Regions from separate parts of the Dyadobacter sp. BE31 genome, predicted to be linked through region 2. Evidence: riboswitches for the same ligand, from Rfam matches in the RefSeq annotation. Region 2 holds a riboswitch; the other holds the start of a gene.

Region 1 (11,031 bases), on a different contig from region 2:
CTTCTACACCACTTCCAGCTGCGGTGTTTGCGGCAAGGCGAGCATCGATGCGATCAAAACCAGGTCGGTGTATGCCCATGCACAGGAAGACTGGGTTTTAAAAAAAGAGGTGTTGTACCGACTTGTAGAACAGATTATCGAGCACCAGAATACATTCGAAACTACCGGCGGGCTGCACGCTTCTGCGCTTTTCGACATTTCTGGGCAATTTTTGATGCTGCGCGAGGACGTGGGGAGGCATAATGCACTGGACAAGGTCATTGGTGCGGCATTACTGGCCGGCCAACTGCCACTTGACAAGCATATTCTTCTTCTCAGCGGCCGGGCGAGTTTCGAACTCATTCAAAAGGCAACGATGGCGGGGATAGGGATGGTGGCGGCGATAGGCGCCCCGTCGAGCCTGGCCGTCCAATTGGCGGAAGAGAGCGGCATTACGCTGGTAGGATTTCTGAAAAACGACAAATTTAACATTTATACCGGCCACCACCGGATCCAATAACTATGAAAATCCGCATTCACGGAAATTCCGTACGTTTCAGGCTTTCGAAAACGGAAGTAGGCCAACTTGAAAATGAAGGATACCTGGAAGAAACGACTGATTTCGGTCCGGCGCAGTTGATTTATGCAGTGCAAAAGTGGGCTGGTACTGAGCTGCAAGCGCGGTTTGAGCATAACAAAATCACCCTGGAAGTGCCTGAAACGCTGCTTACCGGCTGGGCTGCGAACAATACCGTCGGGTTTCAGGGAAATATGCCGCTGGGCGATGGCAGTTCGTTATTGATGCTGATTGAAAAAGATTTCAAATGCCTGGACAACGCCACAGAAGACCAGTCCGACAACTACGACAATCCTAAAACCTGCTGAACCATGTCCGACAACCCACTACCGATACCGGGTGCTGAAAATCCCGAAAAACTGACCGGTTTGAAACAAGGTCCGATCAAAAAAGTGGCCGCAGGCATTCCCGCAGTGGTTTCTGCATTGGAAATGACGGTGAGTGAGGCAGGTTTGCAGCGCGGTATGAAGGCATTGTTTAATCTCAACCAAAAAGGTGGCTTCGACTGCCCGAGCTGCGCCTGGCCGGACCCGGACGACGAGCGCTCCGGCATCGCCGAGTATTGCGAGAATGGCGCCAGGGCTGTTGCCGAGGAAGCTACCGCAAAGAAGCTGACCGCGGAGTTCTTCTCGCAGCATTCCGTGCAGGAATTGGGCAAACTTTCGGACTACGAAATAGGCGGCAAAGGGCGCATTGCCGAGCCGATGTTCCTGCCCGCAGGCGGCACGCATTACCAGCCCATCACCTGGAATGCCGCTTTTGAAAAAATAGGAGCAGAACTGAACCGCCTTGCTTCGCCCGACGAAGCCGTATTTTACACCTCGGGCCGCACCAGCAATGAAGCGGCATTCCTCTACCAGCTTTTTGTGCGCGAATACGGCACCAACAACCTGCCCGATTGCAGCAATATGTGCCACGAAAGCAGCGGCACCGCATTGGGCGAGTCGCTGGGCATTGGCAAAGGCTCCGTGACACTGAACGATTTTTACGAGGCCGAGGTGATCATGATCCTCGGACAGAACCCAGGCACCAATCACCCGCGGATGCTCACCGCATTGCAAAAAGCCAAAGCCAATGGCGCGACGATCATCTCCATTAACCCATTACCCGAAACCGGCTTGATGGGGTTCAACAACCCGCAAACAGTGGTGGGTGTGCTGGGATATAAACCAGGATTGACCGATATTTTTCTGCCGGTAAAGATCAATGGCGACATGGCATTGCTGAAAGCCATTGAGGTACTCTTGCTGGAAGCGGAACAAAAAGCTCCCGGCAGCGTTTTTGACCAGCACTTTATCAACCAAAACACACAAGGCTATAACGATTTCCTGCAAGACCTGAAACAGTACGACGCCGCAGAACTCGCCGCACAGGCGGGCGTACCTTATGCGCAGGTGCAGGAGGTTGCGCGCGTGCTCGCAGGAAAAAGCAAGATCATCGCCTGCTGGGCAATGGGGCTGACGCAACATAAGAATGCAGTGGCGACCATTAAGGAAGTCGTGAATTTGCTGTTGCTGAAAGGCAGCATCGGCAAGCCCGGCGCGGGAACGTGCCCCGTGCGCGGGCATAGCAATGTACAGGGCGACCGTACGATGGGTATTTTCGAGCGCCCCGGCGCCAAGCTGCTGGACGCCATCGAGCACAACTTCCATTTCGCGCCGCCGCGGAAACATGGTTATGACGTCGTGGAATGCATTAAAGCCATGCACGCCGGCGAAGCGAAAGTGTTTTTTGCCATGGGCGGCAACTTTCTCTCCGCCACGCCCGATACGCGTTTTACTGCCGAAGCCTTGCAGAAATGCAGACTGACTGTCCATGTATCCACCAAACTGAACCGCAGCCACCTCGTTCACGGGCAGGAGGCACTGATATTACCCTGCCTCGGCCGGAGCGACAAGGACATGCGCAATGGCGAGAACCGCTTTGTGTCGTGCGAAAATTCGATGGGCGTGATCCAGTCGTCGCGCGGTGTGCTTGAACCTGTTTCGAAACACCTTTTGAGCGAGCCGGAAATCGTGTGCAGGCTTGCAAAGGCCACTTTGGGCGAGCGCAGCAAAGTGAGTTGGGATAAGTACGCGGCAGATTACGATCTTATCCGCGCGGACATCGAGCGCACAATCCCCGGTTTTGCGGACTATAATGAGCGGGTAAGGCAACCTGGTGGCTTCTATCTGCCCAATTGCAACCGGTCGGGTGACTTCGACACACCTACCCGCAAGGCACATTTCCACATCGCAGCGCCGGAAAAGCAACATTTGAAAGAAGGCGAACTGATGATGATGACCATTCGCAGCCACGATCAGTTCAATACCACCGTGTACGGCCTGAACGACCGCTACCGGGGCATTTACAACGAACGGCGCGTGATTCTGATGAATGCGAAGGATATGCGGGACCGCAACCTGAAAAACGGCGATCTGGTGGATTTGCACAACGATCATGGCGGCGTAGCGCGCGTGGCTCACAAGTTTGTGGTCGTGGAATACCCTATTCCCGAGCAATGTACAGCCACATACTTCCCCGAAACGAACGTGCTGGTACCCATCACGAGCGTCGCGGAAAAGAGCAATACGCCTACGTCCAAAATGGTAGTTCTAACGGTTACACCGCACCAGGGTTTTTAGGATAACTTAATATTGACCTAACAGACACCCGCCCAAGTTGCCGTAATTTTGCCGCATTGGGGGTAAAATGTGCCGAAAAATGTCTTTTTAAGGAAGTTTAAATTGAATACAATGAAAAAAGGATTTTTAATGCTTGCAATCGGGCTGATGAGCCTGGTGTCGATGGATGGTATGTCTCAAAAGAAAAACAAGGTGATCGCGCACCGCGGCGCCTGGAAAAATACCGGTGCTACCGAAAACTCGATCGGCGCATTGGAACACGCGATCAAACTGGGTTGCTATGGCAGCGAGTTCGATGTGCATATGTCGGCCGACTCGGTTCTGTACGTGCTGCACGACCATTCCATTCAGGGAACCAATATCGAAACGACCAATTCGGCCGAGCTTTCGAAGATCAAACTGGCTAACGGCGAATCGCTTCCGACTTTGGAGGCCTATTTGAAAGCGGGTTCGAAGCAGAAGAAGACGCGTTTGATCCTGGAAATTAAAACTTCCAAAATCAGCAAAGAGCGCTCACTGGCACTGGCTACGAAATGCGTGGATTTGGTGAAGAAAATGAAAGTGGAGAAAATCACCGATTACATCGCATTCGACTGGGATGTGTGCCTGAAAGTGAAGCAACTCGCCCCGAAAGCCCACGTGGAATACCTGAATGGCGACAAAACACCTGACGAAATCCAGGCTGCCGGGCTCGACGGTATCGACTACCATTTCAGCGTTTTGAAGAAACATGATGACTACATTCCCGCAATGCGCCAGAAAAAGCTCACTACCAACGTGTGGACGGTCAATAGTGAAGCGGATTTGAAATACTTCCTCGAAAAGGATGCGGATTACATTACTACCAACGAGCCTGAGTTGCTGCTGAGCCTTTCGAAGTAATTTGGGAATACAGGAAAAAGCGAAACTCCCGATCGGTTGCCGGTCGGGAGTTTCGCTTTTTGTATTGATATAATGCCTTTAAATCCTGAATACCCTAACGAATGCGCGCCATCTGCAACTGCCCGTTCGTCTCCTGCCATGCACGGATCACCTGCGTAAGCTGCTTGTATTCGATCAGGAAGCCGTCGTGGCCGTAAAGCGAATCGATTTCCTGAAATGCAGCATCGGGAATATGCCGGGCCAGAAACTGCTGCTCCGAAAGCGGGAATAATAAATCGGATTTGATACCGAGTACCAGCGTTTTCGCCTTCACGAGCCCGAGCGCATGCACAATGCCCCCTCGGTTGCGGCCCACATTATGCGAGTCCATGATCTTCGACAGCGCCCAGTAGGAGAATGCATTGAAACGTTTCACAAACTTGTCGCCCTGGTATTGCTGGTACGACGACGCCCGGAAATCATCAATCTGGTCCGGATTATCTCGGGCTTGGGTGAAGTTGTAAGTATCGTAATTACGGTACGACAGCAAGGCGATCGACCGGGCCGCACGCATGCCCATAGCGCCGGCTTCCGGGCTATCTTCGGCATAGGTAGGGTCCGCCTGGATCGCCATCCGCTGCGATTCGTTGAACGCGATACCCCACGGCGAATGCAATGCATTGGAAGCGATCAGGATCAGCTCTTCGAACAGATCCGGTTTTTCAACCGCCCATTCCAATGCCTGCTGCCCACCCAGGGATCCGCCAATGCAGATTTTGATTTTGCTGATAGCGAGCTCCTGCCGTAAAAGATCCAGCGTTCCTACCACATCCCGCACGGTAAGGGTCGGAAAGGTGTGGTAGTAGGGTTGGTTTGTCCTGGGATTCACAGAAAGCGGCCCCGTCGACCCGTATGCTGAACCGAGCACGTTCACACAGATGATGAAATGCTGGTCCGAATTAAAATATTTACCATCTCCTACCAGGCCATCCCACCAGTCGTGGGCGTTGGAGCTACCGGTGAGCGCATGGCAAATCCAGACGATATTGGTGTCGTTGGCGTTCCTTTTTCCGTAGGTAGTGTATGCGAGTTCAAATCCTGGCAGTTCGCCCCCCATTTCGAGCGCGTAAGGATAGGGGTATTTAAATGTCTTCTGGTCCGCTTGCATAAGAGCCACAGCACGTGGTTAAATTCAACACATGGTTAAGTTGACAGCCGAAACACAAATTTTCGGTTGTAGCTGCGAGACTAAAGCCAATCGGCTTACGGAAATTTCTAACTGTAAGAGCACACGAATTGATTTTATATCTCCTAATAAACTTAGGTGGGAATTAGCACCTTTCTCCGTAGCGGTAGCAGGTTGCCAGAGGTTCATAGAGCCCATTCTCTCGCCTCTTCTTTATAAATCAACCGCCGCATAAGGGAAGCAATTGATTGATGGTGCAATATTAAGCCCGGATGCCTGAAAATACAAGCAAATGCAAAAATTCTGTCCTTCCGCGAGAACCGCTCGTGCCGCGGCAGCTTATCTTTGCCCGTCAACCATTTTTAGTAGAATGAGAATCTTTTTTCACAGTCTGCTGCTCGTTTTCGGCGCTGCGCAGGCATTTGGACAATCCGTTTCACCCTCACCGGAGAACATCCGCAAACACATTTCGTACCTGGCTTCCGATAAGATGAAAGGCCGCGGCACGGGAAGCAAGGAGAATGAGAAAGCCGCGAAGTATGTGGCGAAACAATTCAAAAAGTACCACCTTTTACCCAAAGGAACCGAAGGCTATTACCAGCCTTTTACAGCCAAAATCAGGCGCGTGGTAGTGCCCGACAGCATCCGTGAGGCAAGGAATGTAATAGGTTTTCTCGACAACGGGGCGCTATATACCATCGTCATCGGCGCTCATTTCGACCACCTTGGACTGGGCCGCCAGGGAAGCTCCAAGGCCGAAAAGCCCGAAGGACAGATCCACAACGGGGCCGATGATAATGCATCGGGCGTAGCCGGATTGCTCGAACTGGCGCGGTATTTTTCGGGAAATGACAAAAAGGAACCTTATAACTTCCTTTTTATCGCTTTCGGGGCGGAAGAACTGGGGCTCGTAGGCTCCCGGTACTTTGTGAACAACCCGACATTGCCATTGGCCGATATCAACTTCATGTCGAATATGGATATGATCGGACGATACGACGCGAAACGGGGCGTCGGCATTGGCGGCTACGGTACCAGCGCCGAATGGCCTGCGGTTTTCAAGGACGTAAAGAGCGATACGAAGTTTTTTACGGATAATGCGGGAAGCGGCGGTTCGGACCACGGTTCGTTTTATGCCAAGCAAATTCCCGTACTGTTTTTCCATACCGGCGGCCACGACGATTACCACAAGCCGACCGACGATGCGGAGAAGATCGATGCCAATGCCGAGGCGGGGATTCTGGGTATTCAAATTAAACTCATCGAGAATGCGATGTTATTACCAAAACTCAAATTTACAGAAGTCAAATAAGTCATTAACCATGCGGGTGAACCCCTAAAATCAGTTTGTTTTGTACGGTTTTGTTGCTCCATCATTCACTTACGGCCAGGCTCACATCTCTCCCGAAGAGTTGTACGGAACGCTATTTCGTGACGTGCAATGCAGCCACATTTTCTCCGATTCCAAAACGTTCGCCGATGCAATCCCTCTGGAAGACCCGGTACTGATTATCGAGCGGTACCACCAGGAAAAAGACCAGCCGGACTTTGACATGGAAACATTCGTCCGGACGCATTTCAGGATGCCGGCTCAGATTGCCTCGGAGTTTATTTCCGACAAGAATGAGTCGGTTTCCGAGCATGCCGGCAAGCTCTGGTCGGTACTCACCCGCCAGCCCGAAAACCAGGAACGGGGCGGGTCGCTCATTCCCCTGCCCCACCCTTATGTGGTGCCGGGCGGGCGTTTCCGGGAAATATATTATTGGGACAGCTACTTTACAATGCTGGGACTCAAAGAGTCGGGGCGCGTGGAGTTGATCAGAAACATGCTCAACAACTTCGCCTATCTGATTGACACCCTCGGATTCATACCGACCGCCAATCGGACCTATTATCTTAGCCGCTCGCAGCCGCCGTTCTTTTCGCTGATGGTAAGGTTGTTCAGTGAAATGGAGGGCAAAAAGGTGTTGAAAAAATACCTGCCGCAACTTCAAAAAGAATACGATTACTGGATGGATGGCTGCCTGGAGCCGTGTGAGCCATTCACAGCTCACCGGCGCCTCGTATACCTTCCCGACGGCGCCCTGCTGAACCGCTATTGGGACGACAAGGCTACCCCGCGCCCGGAGTCGTACAGCGAGGACACCGAGCTCGCACGGGAGGCCAACGAAAAGTACGGAACTACTCCCGAAGACCTCTACCGCCACCTGCGGGCGGCCGCGGAATCGGGCTGGGATTTCAGTAGCCGGTGGTTTGCCGATGAAACCGATTTTGCTTCTATCCACACGACCGACATCCTGCCGCTGGACCTGAACTGCCTGCTTTACCACCTGGAAAAAACCATTGCGGAAGCGTACCTGCTCTCTGATAACCGGCGTATGCATTTGCTTTATGAAGAAAAGGCACGGCGGCGGAATATCGCCATTCAGACCTATTTCTGGGATGAGTCCAGGAATTATTACATGGATTATGATTTCCAGAAAAGGGATTTCACCAAAGCAATCACCATTGCAGGTGCTTTTCCCTTGTTTTTTAAGCTCGCGCCTAAGCCGCACTCGCATTATGTGCGTGCGTACATCAGGCTCAATTTCCTCAAATCGGGCGGACTGCTTACGACCATGGTACGCACCGGGCAGCAATGGGACGCCCCCAACGGCTGGGCTCCACTGCAATGGATCGTTTACAAAGGACTGCGTAATTACAATTTCCACAGGACGGCCAATGAGCTCAGCGACGAATGGCTGGGACTGATCGAGAAGGAGTTCAGGCATTCGGGAAAGATGCTCGAAAAGTATAATGTATCGGACACCAATCTGATCGCCGGAGGCGGCGAGTACGAAATCCAGGAAGGATTCGGCTGGACGAACGGAGTCTACCTCCGGATGAAAAACCGCAAGCACTAGTCTGGTTTCGACGAAATGCGCTTTGATTTCTTATCTATTTCCAATAAATTATATTAAAAATTGGCAGGAAAATCTTCCCATAGCGGATATTTTTAATACCTTGCTGTTATCAAGCCCATTTGACTTCATGAAACTTCCCATATACCAAATCGATGCTTTTACTGATAAGTTGTTTGGTGGAAACCCTGCCGCAGTAGTTCCTTTGGAGCAGTGGCTGCCGGAAGAAACGATGCTCGCCATCGCTGCCGAAAACAACCTCGCCGAAACCGCATTCTACGTCCCGACGGAAAACGGCTTCCATATCCGGTGGTTTACGCCTACGGTAGAAGTAGATCTCTGCGGACATGCGACGCTCGCCGCAGCGTATGTGATTTTCAATATTCAGAATTACGAAGGGCAATCCATCAGCTTTGATTCGCGGAGCGGCGTGCTCACCGTCGATTGCAAGGAGGATTGGCTCACATTGAACTTCCCCGTGGACCAATACCACATTGCCGTACCGCCTCCCGGGCTTGTAGAAAGCCTGAAAAACACGACGCTGCTGGAAGTTTACAAAGGCAAAACCGACTATCTGGTCGTGCTCGAATCGGAAGAAGTGGTGAGGGACCTTGATTTTGACATCATTATCCTGTCTACCATTCCGGCGCGCGGTGTGATCGTGACGGCCGCAGGTAACGAGGTAGATTTCGTCTCCCGTTTCTTCGCACCGCAATCGGGCATTGACGAGGATCCGGTAACAGGCTCTGCGCACACGACTTTGATACCTTACTGGGCCGACAAGCTTTCCAAAACACAACTGAATGCACGCCAGCTCTCGCACCGCGGTGGTTTTCTGAAATGCGAATTGCAGGGCGACCGGGTTTACATCGGCGGCCAGGCGAAGTTGTATCTCAAAGGCGAAATCCTGGTAGATTAGACGTTCCCGACTAGGCGTCCCCGACTAGCTTTTTTTATTTCCCGCGAATTTTGTGCGTTGGCCAGCATATAAGCCTGCCACTACGAGCACCGTACCGCCGACGGTATACATCGTCACGGGCTCACCCATGAGCCACCATGCGAAGAAAAACCCGAAAAGCGGGCACAGAAACAGCCAAAGCGACGCCTTGACAGTGTCGATACGAAGCAGGTAAAACCAGCATATCAACCCTACAATTGAAACCGCGAGGCTGAGCCACAATACCGAGCCCCAAAAGACGGTGTCTAGTTTAGTAGTATTAAAATCGGCCATGAACAATGTCACAGGCAGCAGAAAAACACCGCCGAGGAAGACCTGCCAGCCATTGATGAGCAAATTAGGCAACTCCCATTTCACGGTGGCGTAGTAAACACTCGCCGCCGAAACCGCCACCATGCTGATGAGCAATAATGTAATGCCGCCTACGGTGGTATAGCTGTCGGCCAACAGTGGATAAGTGGCCACAGCCACGCCGCCCATTCCCAGAATAATGCCGGTCCATTCTTCGGCTTTTGGCTTCCTGCTCAGCCACCACGACGACAACAGCACAATGATCAGCGGATTGGTTGATACGGCCAGGCTGCCAATACCGGCAGCGGTATACTTCATCGCATACACGTACAGACCCAGGTAAAGCGTTGTATTGAGGAACCCAAACAGCGCAAGTTGCTGCCATTCGCTTTTCGTAGGCAGCCGGTAGGCTTTATCTTTGACAAACAGGTAGGAAAATGATAGCAGCAAGATACCAGCTATAAAGAACCTAACGTTTGCCAGTATCAAAGGAGCCGCCGATTGCACACCAAACTTCGTTGCCACGGAGGCCGACGACCAGAGAATGGAAAAGAGAAGACCGATACCGATGTTTTTCACACGCAAGAATAATAACGATCCAAAATTACAAGTTGTACTTCGGCTTCCGCCCCCACTTTTTATATTTTTGGGTATGATTAACAAAAAAAATGCGCTGCGGGCGGTGCTGATGGCCCTGCTTTGCGTCCCGGCGCTGCATGTGCATGCCCAGAACCAGTGGACTTACGACTTCAACAACGGCTTCCTGCCTATTGAAAGTGGCGGCCCGGCGCTAAAACCGCTCGGACGCCCCGGGCAAATTGTCAAAGAACAAATTCCCGGCTCCGATTACCTTTCCCGATCAATTTATGTTTTTGAGAAAAATAGCGGGCTGCAATTCAACAGTGGGGAAGCAAAGGGATTTCTGAACAAATCATTCACGGTCGAGGTCTATTTCAAGCTCGATTCGCTCGATATCTGGAAACGTGTGCTCGATTTCAAGAATCGCAAGAGCGATTACGGGACCTATATTTATCATGGCAAACTCAATTTTTTCAATTTTGCCATGAGTGAAAAGGTCGCGGTGCGCGCGAAGCAGTGGGTGCATTACGTGTACTCGCGCGACTACGAGACAAAAGTTATTCGAATGTACATCAATGGAGTCCTGAAACTGGATTTCAAGGACCCGGGCACCGAAGGTGTACTCGACGCCGACCAGGTGCTGAATATCTTCCAGGACGACCTCATTGCCGGCAACGAATCCAGCTCGGGAACCGTGGCGCTCGTCCGCATTTACGACCGGGTAATGACGCCCGTATTTGTGCGCCGTAGCTATCAGTCGATCTCGAAGACTTTCAAAGAACCCGTCGCTCAAAAAGAAGAACCGAAAGAAGAACCGAAACCGGTAGAAGAAAAGCCCGAGCCCCCCCGGAACAAGAACCTGGCGGTGGTAACGGGCCGCGTTTACGACGGGCGCAACCTGAAACCCGTCAACGACGCGGAGGTGCATGTGCGCAAATCGGCCAACGACTCGCTGGTGGCACATACCAAGACCGTCGACGGAGTATATAATGTGGAACTGCCCCCGCACGAAACTTACCGCATTACCGCACAGGCCGATGGTTTTCAATCCAAAAGCGTGACCGTTCGCACCAACA
Region 2 (11,031 bases):
TTCCCATTCCGCACGATCGCCACTTATTTTTCGATTATTTAGAATAAAATTCGAAAATTTATTAACCCTGACGAACTTTTATAATTCCCTCATTGTAATAACTGAACTATATTCAGAATACAACGCATTTTTTTGAATATTATTCTATTCGACCCCCATCTGACAGACTCATGAACGGAACTGAAATTATTCTCGATAAAACCGACCTCAGCATTCTCCGCCTCATGCAGGAGAACGCGCGAATGACCAATGCCGATCTCGCGCGCGAGCTGGAAATGGCCCCCTCGGCGGTGCTGGAAAGGGTCAAAAAGCTGGAACAGAAGCAGGTGATCGTCAAATACACGACGCGCATCAGCCCGGTGGCTTTGGGACAGACGCTGCTGGCATTCATTGCGATGAAATCGTCGGAGGGTATGGGCAGCAACAATACCGCCAAGGAGCTCGCCAAAATACCGGAAGTACAGGAGGTTCATCACATTGCGGGCGAGGATTGTTATATGGTAAAAGTCCGCACGGCCGACTCGGCGTCGCTTATGGACCTGATGCGCAACAAGTTCAGCAAAATACAAAGTATCACATCCACACGCACTACGATCGTACTCGAAACGGTCAAGGAAGAGCAACAATTAGTTATACCAGAAAAATGAAATCGCCATGCAAACGTCAACAAAAACTCCGTCAACATTAATGGTGGTACTGGCATTCGCCACCGTGTACATAGTTTGGGGATCCACCTATTTTTTCATCCAGAGAGCCCTGGAAGGCTTTCCGCCGTTTTTTCTGGGCGCATTCCGCTTCATCATCGCCGGCCTACTGATGCTCGGTTGGAGCCTGATGCAAGGCGAAGAGGTATTTTCCTGGAAAGTAATGAAGCCCGCCATTGTGACGGGTTTATTGTTGCTGTTCGTCGGCAATGGTGTCGTCATTTGGGTGGAGCAATTCCTGCCGAGCGCAATGGTAGCTATTATGGTATCATCGTCGCCATTGTGGTTTGTGTTGCTCGACAAACCAAAATGGTCGGAGAATTTGAGCAACAAATCAACTATTTTGGGCCTGGTCGTAGGTTTTGCCGGCGTGATATTACTGTTTTATGAAAAGATCATGGCAACCGTATCGTCATTGAACAGCGGCCGCGATCTTTTTGCGATGGTACTCGTCGTGTTAGGCTCGATGGCCTGGGCGGGCGGATCTTTGTATTCCAAATACAACTCGGTATCGAACTCTGCAACAGTCAACTCCACCTGGCAGATGCTTGCCGCAGGTATCGCATTTGTTCCCGGTGCATTTTTTTCGGGTGAATTTGCCTCTCTTGACATTGCTGCCATCCCTACCAATGCGTGGCTGGCCACCGGTTACCTGATCATGTTCGGCTCTATCGCGGCATTCAGTGCTTATGTATGGCTTTTAAAAGTACAACCCGCTACGAAAGTGAGCACCTACGCATATGTCAATCCGGTCGTAGCCGTGTTGCTGGGGGTTTTCTTCGCACATGAATCGATTACACCATTACAAATTTCGGGTCTGATCGTGATTTTGGGAAGCGTCTTGTTGATTAACCTGCATAAATACAGAAAGCCTAAGCAGGTAGCCACTACGTTTTAGGTGATAATCTCTTCGTGTAATAAAGACCAGGGACGCGCATCGTTTCTGGTCTTTTGCTTTGTTAAGAAAGCTCCCATGGAACTAGGGAGAAATGTCGGTCCCGGCGGGGCCTCCTGTATTCATATCAGGCCTACATTCTCGCCTTGCATTACTATATTTGGTCCGTAACTTTTACCTAAACCAATGAAATGGATCACGCGCGAGCGCCCAAAAATTGACCGTTTGGCATGCCCCTGGCTGATACGACGCTTTATCGATGCAAATGCGGAGATCATTTACGTGCCGGAGGGCGACGTGCTCACTGAGGCGAAAAGGCTCGACGCAACACCTTTCGACATTCCCGGCGTCGAATTCACCCATTATGACGACCAGTGTACGTTCGATTATTTTATCAAAAAATACGAATTGAAAGACCCTGCGCTGAACGTCATCGCGCCCATCGTGCGCGGGGCCGATACCGACGATCATACATTATCATTACAGTCATCCGGGCTCTGGGCTATTTCCGCCGGATTGGCTTATAATACCAGGGATGACCAAGAGTTGCTCGAACAAGGCATGCTCATTTACGACGCATTGTACAGCTGGGCCATGCATTTGCGTAAAGAGAAACACACCCAAAGCCCTACGGAACATTTGTTGTTGCAGATTTATAAAACCTACATCAGCAACAAAGGCGAGAAGAAGGCGAAGGTACCCGCCTGGACCAAGGACCTCAAAAACCTCATTCAGGACCATATCGATACCAACCTGAACTTCAATCTCAAAATCGCATCGGAGGAGTTGGACGTAAATCCGGCTTACCTTTCAAGGGAGTTTTCCAGGTACTTCGATAACCTTTCTTTCGGAGAATACATCCGGAAGTTGCGCATCGAAAAGGCCATTCAGCTGCTCGAATCCTCGGAGGATACGCTGGCCGAGATCGCCTACCTTACCGGTTTTTCAGATCAAAGCCATTTCAACCGCGTTTTCAAGGCGCATACCGGACAAACGCCCTCGGAATACAGAAAATTTGTCCGAAAAAGTAAAGGAAATACAAAACGTTAAAACCGTTCTATCCTGCGCGCGCATTGGTTTTTAGACTTGCATGGCGGTTTACCCCGCTTTCATCTAAAATCCCATGTTATGCTCCGTCATTTTACCGGAAAACTCCTTATTACGTTCTCTGTTCTTATTTCACTAGCTAATGACGTCTCGTACGCACAACAGCCGGCGCAACCTGCGTCGGCACCCGCAACCGCGCCGGCGCCCGCCCCTGCACCTACGTACCCGCGTGTAGCTGGTTATGTAGGCATTCTGCACCCGATCGTGACGTTTAGCGACGAGGGTACCACCACCAATTTCGATAGCTATTATGTAGTTGGATTGCCTACCGGCATTAATATCTGGAAAAGTCCTAAAATCGGCTTCTCCGCCGAATTTGTGCCATTGGTAAGGGCTGAGAAGGGTACGAGCAGGATGGCCAATTTCCTCTTCCACCCAGGCATTCTCGTAACATTAGCACCCGGGCTTACCTTCGCCGGTCGTGCCGCATTTGAAACGGCCGGGAGGTACGGCTTCACGCCGGTTTTGAATAAAATCGTGAAGAAAAATAAGAACAGCGGCTATTTTGTAGCGGTACCGGTGCCATTCCGCTTCGGGAACGGGCACCCGGCATCCGTCACGATAGGATTTCAGTTTGGGATCACATTCTGATCACGGTCAACAACAAAGTGAGCTATCCATAATCCGTTCAACTTCTGAAATGTCGCGGTTACGGCGGATCAGCGTCATGATTTTTTCAAAGTCGATCAGTTGAGATGCTTCGAACGCGATCACGCCCACGAAACTTTTGCCTCTGCTGATAAAGTTCAAATGCTTGATTTTCGCCCCGTTTACGGATTCCACACTGGAAGTGATTTTGTGCAGATTCCCGGCATTCCGGTAAATGATCCGGAGAAAAAAGGTTTTGCTCATTGGTCTTGATGTTTATGTGGTTTGTTGAGAATATGTTTTTTGACGACCGACGCCCGACCGCCGATAGCTGTTTTGTTTGACCACCGACGGCTGACGGCCGACGGCCGACCGCCGTTCTTATTTTTGACCTAAGCAGTCGGCGGTCAGCGGTCAGCCGGCGGCGGTCACTACTATCATTACGCCTCGCAGTCCAGTTAAGTGCCAGCAACGCACATTAAATTTTGTTAAAATCAGAATGCGTCGAACCAAAGCTTCGTCGTCAGGCGGTCCTCGCCCTGGGCGGCAACGGCGGCTTTGTAATTGGCCGCATTGAGCGCCTGCTCACCGGTCGGGTATGTGAGGCGGACGGGCAATTTTCCGTTCAGAACACCTGCATAGGCCGGTTTTAGCTGCGGATAATCCAGCCTGCGCCATTCTGCAAATGCTTCGAGTCCCTGGCTGAACAACGCCAGCCATTTCTGCTCGCCAATCGATTTTTTATAGTTCGCGGCATCGTAGGTTACCGATGGTTGGGCCAGGTAAGCGGCAATATCCGCATTACCCACTTTGAATTGCTGCAAAGAAGCCGTAACCGCCGCCTTATACAGATCCGCTGCATTTTCGGTAATAAACCCGCGCTGGGCCGCTTCCGCGAGGTTGAACAAAACTTCCGAGTAGCTCACGAAAACCGCCGGGGAAGCCGCTGCCGTAAAATAATCACCGAGTTTAGAAGTTTTTGTAAAACCCAGCTTCGCCGCAGAATCGGCGGGAAGGCCGTTGGTTACCCCAATGTAGCCGGTAGGGGTCGCATCTACGGTCTTGTTTGCAAAAACAGCCAGGCGCGGGTCTTTCAGCTCCTGCAACTTATCGATGATCGATTTGCTGACGCGGTAATCGTCGCGCGTTTCGCGGTCGCGGGAGACAGGGTTCTGGTTCGGCGATGCGAGGTAAACCAGCTGCGCAATCTCATCGTTGGAAGCAATGAGGGCGCTTTTGTCTTTGGCGAGCTCTGCTACCACCGCTTTGGAGATTTCAGGTTCCTTGTCGGCAATGCGCAATGCGATGCGCAGGCGCAGGGAGTTCGCGAACTTCTTCCATTTGGTGAGGTTACCATTGTAAACAAGGTCCCCGCTGATGGGCGAGCCGTTGGTATTGATCAGCTCGGTCGCTTTTTTTAGATCATTCAAAAGACCGATGTAAACGTCCTTTTGCGCGTCATATTTCGGCGTGAGCGTCTCGTTCAGTTGCAGTGCCTGGCTGTACGGAATGTTGCCGTACAAATCGGTCAGTAACTGAAACGACCAGGATTTCAGGATCAGGCCCACCGCCTGGTAATTGGTATTGCCGCTCTCCTCTCCGAGTTTGATGATGGTCGCAAAGTCCGTCAATCCCTGTGAATAGAGGTTCGTCCAGACGTTCTGCACATTCGAAATGCTTACAGTGTACTTGTCGGGATCGGTATATTGAATTTTCGCCCAATGCTGGATAAACAGCGTTGTAGTCTCCATCGAGGCATCCGAGCCGAGGGTAAGATCCGCATTGGATTTGATCGCATTCGCCAACAAATATTCCGGCTGTGCTTTAATCGCCTCGTTCGGGTTGGTATTGGTTTCCTCGAGCTGATCCTGGCAAGCCGTCAAGAGCAGGCCGACGGCAGCGATGACAAATCCTTTGGTAATGTTATGGGTACGCATAAATATGGGTCAATTTAAAAGCCTATGGAAAGATTGAAACCGTAAGAAGCGGTCGTGGGCAGCTGCAACGATTCGAGGCCCTGGCCGGTGTTACCGGTGTTGAAGGCCGTTTCAGGATCGATATTGTCCGCTTTCTTTTGCAAGAACGCCAGGTTACGTCCGTATAGCGAGAGGGTCAGGCTTTGCAGTTTGAATTTGGAAATGAATGCCTGCGGAACGGTGTAGCCGAGTTTTACCTCGCGCAGCTTGATGAATGAAGCATCGAACACACTCGCCTCGTTGATACCCGCGCTGTTACTGTAAACGCCTTTGTAGTAGCGCTCCGCCGGGACGATCACCGTGTTCGGCTTGCCATCGGTCGTTACACCTTTTGCAATGATACCGTCGTCGTACACGACCGCGCCCGAGGGAGCTGCCGCTGCGTTAGCCACCTGCACTGCCACACCCGCCTTGTTGTTGCCAGGGTAATAGTAAATCAGCCCGCCGTGGTCCGCATCGCGGCCGGGCAAGGTTGATTTCAGCACGCCGGTATAGCGGCCGGTCGCATTGGTAGCGGAGTAAATGGAGCCGCCCTGCTTGGTGTCGATCAGCACGCTCAGGTTAAAACCTTTGAAAGAGAACGAGTTGTTGATCCCTCCCATCCATTTCGGAGTATAATGGCCCAATACTTGCAAACTAGGGTTTTTGGTAGGCAAGCCGTTGGCACCGATGATCTGCTCGCCGTTTTCGTCCCGGGCAAATGCCGAGCCGAAGATGGCGCCGTAGCCGAGGCCCTTGCTTGCATACACGGTCACACCATTGGTACCCAGTTTGTAGTCGTTCAGGAAGCCTTCGTCATCGAGCTCTACCACTTTGCTGCGGTTTCTCGAAAAGTTGATACCGATATCCCATTTAAAACCTGATTCGGTTTCAATCGGCTTCACATTCAGCATCGCCTCGATACCACGGTTATTAATATGGCCTGCATTGAGCAGTTTCTGCTTGTAACCCGTCGAGGGGCTTACATCCGCGCGCAAAATCTGATTATAGCTATCTGTATTATAATAACTTACATCCAACCGAACGCGGTTACGGAATAAGGCTATATCCGCACCAATCTCAGTCGACTGCGTGATTTCCGGCTTCAAATTTTCGCTCAAAAACACATCCGAAACGGTCAGCAAAGGTGCGCTGCCAAACGGCTGGTTAAAGGGGAAGGTATTCACGAGCTGGTAAGGATCGGTATCCTTGCCCACCTCGGCCCAGCCACCGCGAAGTTTGGCATAGGTAAGCACATTGCTTTTGATATCGAATGCATCGGTCAATACCAAGCTGGCATTCACCGACGGGTAGAAGTAAGAGTTGTTACCGGTTGGCAATGTCGACGACCAGTCGTTACGCGCCGTGAGGTTCAAGAACGCATAGTTGCGGAAACCTACTTGCGCGGAGCTGAATGCACTGTAAACCTTCTGTTTACGAAGCACATTATAGGATACCAGGGGGTCACGCGAGTTATTCAGCGTGTAGAGATCGGCCACCGCCAGGCGGGGCGCCTGCTGGTAGTTCTGCTCGTTGAAATTGCTGCGGATGTTACCGCCCACGAGCCAATCGAGTTCAAAATCAGTACTTACATTCTTGTGGAAGTTGAAATTGAAATCGGTATTGTTCTCATTCACCACGTAGCTATCCTCGGTGTACGAGCCATAAGGCGTGCCATTGGTGCCGTAAGCGACTTTGAACTTGCGCTTGTCGTTATAATAGTCGTTGCCTGTACGCACATTGGCAGTGAGCCAGTCGGTAATTTTGTAATTCAAATTCACATTGCCGAAAAAGCGGTCGCGGCGCTGCTGGGCGGTGTTTTCGTATTGCAGCAGGTAAGGGTTACTGTAATAGCTGTGGTTCCAGTTGTAGTCGAAACCGCCTTTATTGTAATCCTTCAACAACTCGGTATCCACCTGCCGGCCAAACCACAGGAATTGGAGCATGACGCTGCTCCCGCGGCCCGATGTACCAGGCAGGTTATCAGAGCTGTTCCGGGCAAAATTCGCGCTGGTAGAAAGTGTCAGCTTGTCGTTCAAGCGGTAGGTGGTATTTACCCCGAATGAGTTTTTGGAAATATCCGTATTCGGGATCACGCCGGTTTGCTTGCTGTTATTGAATGAAAAGCGGTAATCCACCTTGTCGTTCGAGCCTGCTACCGACACGCCTGTGGTGCGGGTGTGGCCTGTTACGAAAAAGTTTTTGACATTATCGGGGTGCGCTACAAACGGTACCGCCTCGCCATTCGAGAAGAACTGCGGAATCAGCCGGCCGTCCATTCTCGGGCCCCAGCTTTCATCCGTGGCGTCGTTGACACCGCCGCCTTTACCGTTCACATAAGAGAAGGCCCCACCGGTTCCTTGCCCGAAAACATTCTGATATTCAGGCAACACCAATAGCTTCTCCGAAGAATAACCAAAATTCACATTCACGCCCAGTCCGCGCTGCGTACCTTTCCCACTTTTAGTTTTAATCAAAATCACCCCATTGGAAGCGCGCGAACCGTACAATGCAGCCGCATTCGGCCCTTTCAGCACGCTGATCGACTCGATGTCGTTCGGGTTAATGTCGGCAATCGCATTCGCAAAATCACGCGAACCGTTGGCACCAGCCCCCAGCTGCGAGTTATCAACCGGTATTCCATCCACCACGAAAAGCGGCTGGTTATTACCTGCGATTGACGTTTCGCCCCGGATCACGATCCGCGACGAGCCCATTCCGCCCTGGCTGTTGGTGATGTTCACACCCGCGATCTTGCCCGAAAGCGCATTCACGAGGTTGCCTTCGCGCGCTTCGGCCACGTCTTTGGTCTGCAACTCCTGCACCGCATAACCGAGCGATTTCTTCTCTTTCGCGATGCCGAGCGCTGTTACCACCACTTCCTGCAAAATCGTCTCGTCGCTTTCGAGCCGGACGTCGAGCTTGCCGTCGCGCGGGACGGGCAATTCAATGGATTTTAAACCGATAAACGAAAATTTCAATATTGAACCGGCGTCGGCTTCGATGGCGTAGCTGCCGTCGCCGTTGGTGGATGTACCTTTGGAAGTGCCTTTGATGAGGACAGTTACGCCGGGCAGCGTTTCGCCGCTGGTGGAAGTGACCTTACCGGTCACCGGGATCGTTTGCGCCTTTGCCGGTTGCAGCCAGGCGACACTGAACAGGAGGAAAATCAGTACTAAATTTCTTCTCATGATGTGGATTGGAAGTTAGGGACAGCTTAAAAGTTTGTGATTCATTATTTACTCTACTTATTTTATAGATTTAATATACAAATGTAATAAAACGATATTATTTCCAATGCTAAGGCCGCTATTTTCTGGGAAATTGTCTGCTACGCCAGGCTCGCGATCCTTTTCCAGCCCGTACGCGTCAAAACCACGGGGTCCGATTCGTATATCCGCATAATGGCGTCCACCACCAGGTCCAGCTCTTCGAACGTGTTGAACTTGCTGAACGAGAACCTCACGTTCTCCTTATCGGCCTCGCACGCCAGCGCCTGTATCACATGCGACGCACCGCCACCCTGGCAAGCGCTCCCGCCTGAAACCTGAATACCGACCTGGTCCAGCTTGGTCACCAGGCTCCCCGTGCTCAAACAGGGAAACGACACACTGAGCACATTAGCGACGCTGTTTTCGATCGATTTGCTCTCTCCGTTATAGCAAATCCCCTCTATTCCGCTGATTGCCAGCTTCGACACCAGATATTGTTTCAGCTTGGAGACCTTGCTGCGGCTCGCTTCCAGGTTGCGGTAAGCTACTTCCAATGCCTTCGCCAGTCCCACTATACCCACTACGTTCTCCGTCCCGCCGCGCTGGCCACGCTCCTGCCCTCCGCCGTAAATCAGCGGTTTCAGGTGGTGTTTTTGCTTGATATAAACAAAACCCACGCCTTTCGGACCGTGGAACTTGTGTGCCGAGCCTACGAGGAAGTCGATCTCAGCCTCCTGCAAATCGAAATGTGCCTTGCCCATTGTTTGCGTCGTATCGGTAAAAAACACCGCATTGTACCGACGGGCCAACACACCAATCGCATGGATGTCCGTCAGGTTCCCGATCTCATTGTTCCCGTGCATAAGCGCAATAAGCGTGCGCGGGTTCGCCCGCAGGAGGTTTTCGAGATGGTATAGATCTACATTACCGCGTTCGTCGAGCTTCACGAAGCTTGTTTCAATGTCGCCCTCTTTCTCGTGCCGCTTCAATGTTTGCAACACCGCCTTATGCTCGATACGGCTTGTGATCACATGGCTAAGATCGTAAGCCTGGATTGCCCCCGAGAGCACGAGGTTGATCCCCTCCGTCGCACCGGCTGTGAAGTAAATCTCTTCCGGCAAAGCGCCCAGCAGATTTGCTACCGTACGGCGCGCCTGATCTATCGCCTCCTTTGCCCTTCTCCCCGCACCGTGTGCCGATGAAGGATTGGCATAGTGGGTGGTCAAAAATGGCAGGATCGCCTCAATCACTTCCGGGTCCAGGGCGGTCGTAGCCGCATTATCCAGGTAAATTTCCATGTGTCTCTGGTTTGTTGTTGATCAAAGTTTATTCACGGCAAGGCACAGATTTTCCCGGGCCTGACCAACCCTGATTCAGTGCACAATACCAGTTTACTACTGTGGTTGGATTTTCAGATTTATCAATAGAATTAGGTTGGGGCACCTTGACGAGTCACAGGTTGCCAGAAGATCACAGAGCCTAACCTCTCCCTTCGTTCTCAATAAATCTATAAATTCGATAGACAAAGATTGATAAAAGATTTTAAGAATGCAAGGGGTGACATTAAGGATAGCGAAAAAAATTTGCGGATGCCGTTTTGAGAGCCGCTTGCACATCGATCCCGCGGCTTTGCTCATTTGATCGTTTACCTAAGCTGAACAGAGCCTAGTTTGCGGGGAAAAATTCATCATCAAGCTAAACTTTTCAAACTTTGGCAAGTGCTGCAACATTGAAATTACTGGCTTTCGAGCGGCTGCGCGATGCGGAATGCCTCATCGCGAACGGCCATGCTGGCGCGGCTTACTATATTGGCGGATATGCGATTGAGCTGGGACTTAAAGCCATTGTCTGCAAAAAACTGAATATAGAAATTTTCGAAAAAGACGAAGTCCCCAGACATATTGCGAAGTCTTTCATGGTACATGATCTGTCCGATCTTATGATACTAGCTGGTATGGCTAGTGCATTGGAAGAAAAATGTCGTACTGATGCCGGTTTTCAAATAAGTTGGTCGCTGGTGTCTGACTGGTCAGAGCAACGCAGATACGAACTGGCATGTCAGGCCGGGAAAGCAAAAGTTTTCGTATTTTCATTAAAAATTGTAATAGAATGGCTGCAAAAGAACTGGTAGAGACACTTACCAAAGTGTTTCAAGAGGCAAAAGATGATGGTTTGATTGTAAACGCGATCGGACTCGCCCCAGCTCATCATGGAATGGCAAAAAACCGATTTGTGCTGGGAGTGAGTGCCCCATCGCTTTCAGGAGTACACAAATACGACAAGATAGAAATAATCATAAAACTTCTTTGGTCAAAACTTGCTATTAAAGACCGCGGAATGATCGAGCGTGTTCGTGTTTTTGACAACGTAGAGGTTCTCGATGATCTCAAATACAACGATTTCGAAGACTATCCATATGAAGGCTACATCGGCATTCAACGGAAATTGCCTCAGCTGTACCCAGTCGAGTAAGTCGCTTTTACCCTCGTTATTTCACCTCCTTCTTCAACTCCTCATACCGCTTCCGTAGCTTTTCCAGCGTGGGTTTCTTCGAAGAGCGCTTCGCCAGG

The links. Region 2 has a riboswitch for S-adenosylmethionine ahead of J2Y43_RS29230 (cysteine desulfurase family protein). Riboswitches for the same ligand answer to the same signal wherever they lie in the genome.
Region 1: linked by a shared signal. The riboswitch ahead of metX (homoserine O-acetyltransferase) and the one ahead of J2Y43_RS29230 (cysteine desulfurase family protein) in region 2 are both predicted to bind S-adenosylmethionine.

The regions. Positions count from the first base shown of each region.
Region 1 covers NZ_JAVDXA010000004.1:394,562-405,592, forward strand. The annotation lists gene fdhD (formate dehydrogenase accessory sulfurtransferase FdhD) at 1-499, shown strand, start outside; gene J2Y43_RS22310 (DUF7009 family protein) at 502-864, shown strand; gene J2Y43_RS22315 (FdhF/YdeP family oxidoreductase) at 868-3,180, shown strand; gene J2Y43_RS22320 (glycerophosphodiester phosphodiesterase family protein) at 3,292-4,062, shown strand; gene metX (homoserine O-acetyltransferase) at 4,157-5,209, opposite strand; SAM riboswitch class I at 5,341-5,449, opposite strand; gene J2Y43_RS22330 (M20/M25/M40 family metallo-hydrolase) at 5,598-6,539, shown strand; gene treA (alpha,alpha-trehalase TreA) at 6,580-8,130, shown strand; gene J2Y43_RS22340 (PhzF family phenazine biosynthesis protein) at 8,258-9,046, shown strand; gene J2Y43_RS22345 (EamA family transporter) at 9,071-9,955, opposite strand; gene J2Y43_RS22350 (OmpA family protein) at 10,029-11,031, shown strand, end outside.
Region 2 covers NZ_JAVDXA010000007.1:342,891-353,921, reverse strand. The annotation lists gene J2Y43_RS29265 (Lrp/AsnC family transcriptional regulator) at 171-647, shown strand; gene J2Y43_RS29260 (EamA family transporter) at 655-1,602, shown strand; gene J2Y43_RS29255 (chromate resistance protein ChrB domain-containing protein) at 1,786-2,649, shown strand; gene J2Y43_RS29250 (hypothetical protein) at 2,728-3,297, shown strand; gene J2Y43_RS29245 (hypothetical protein) at 3,304-3,558, opposite strand; gene J2Y43_RS29240 (SusD/RagB family nutrient-binding outer membrane lipoprotein) at 3,789-5,231, opposite strand; gene J2Y43_RS29235 (SusC/RagA family TonB-linked outer membrane protein) at 5,246-8,440, opposite strand; gene J2Y43_RS29230 (cysteine desulfurase family protein) at 8,581-9,759, opposite strand; SAM riboswitch class I at 9,876-9,969, opposite strand; gene J2Y43_RS29225 (hypothetical protein) at 10,173-10,592, shown strand; gene J2Y43_RS29220 (hypothetical protein) at 10,571-10,933, shown strand; gene J2Y43_RS29215 (sulfatase) at 10,950-11,031, opposite strand, start outside.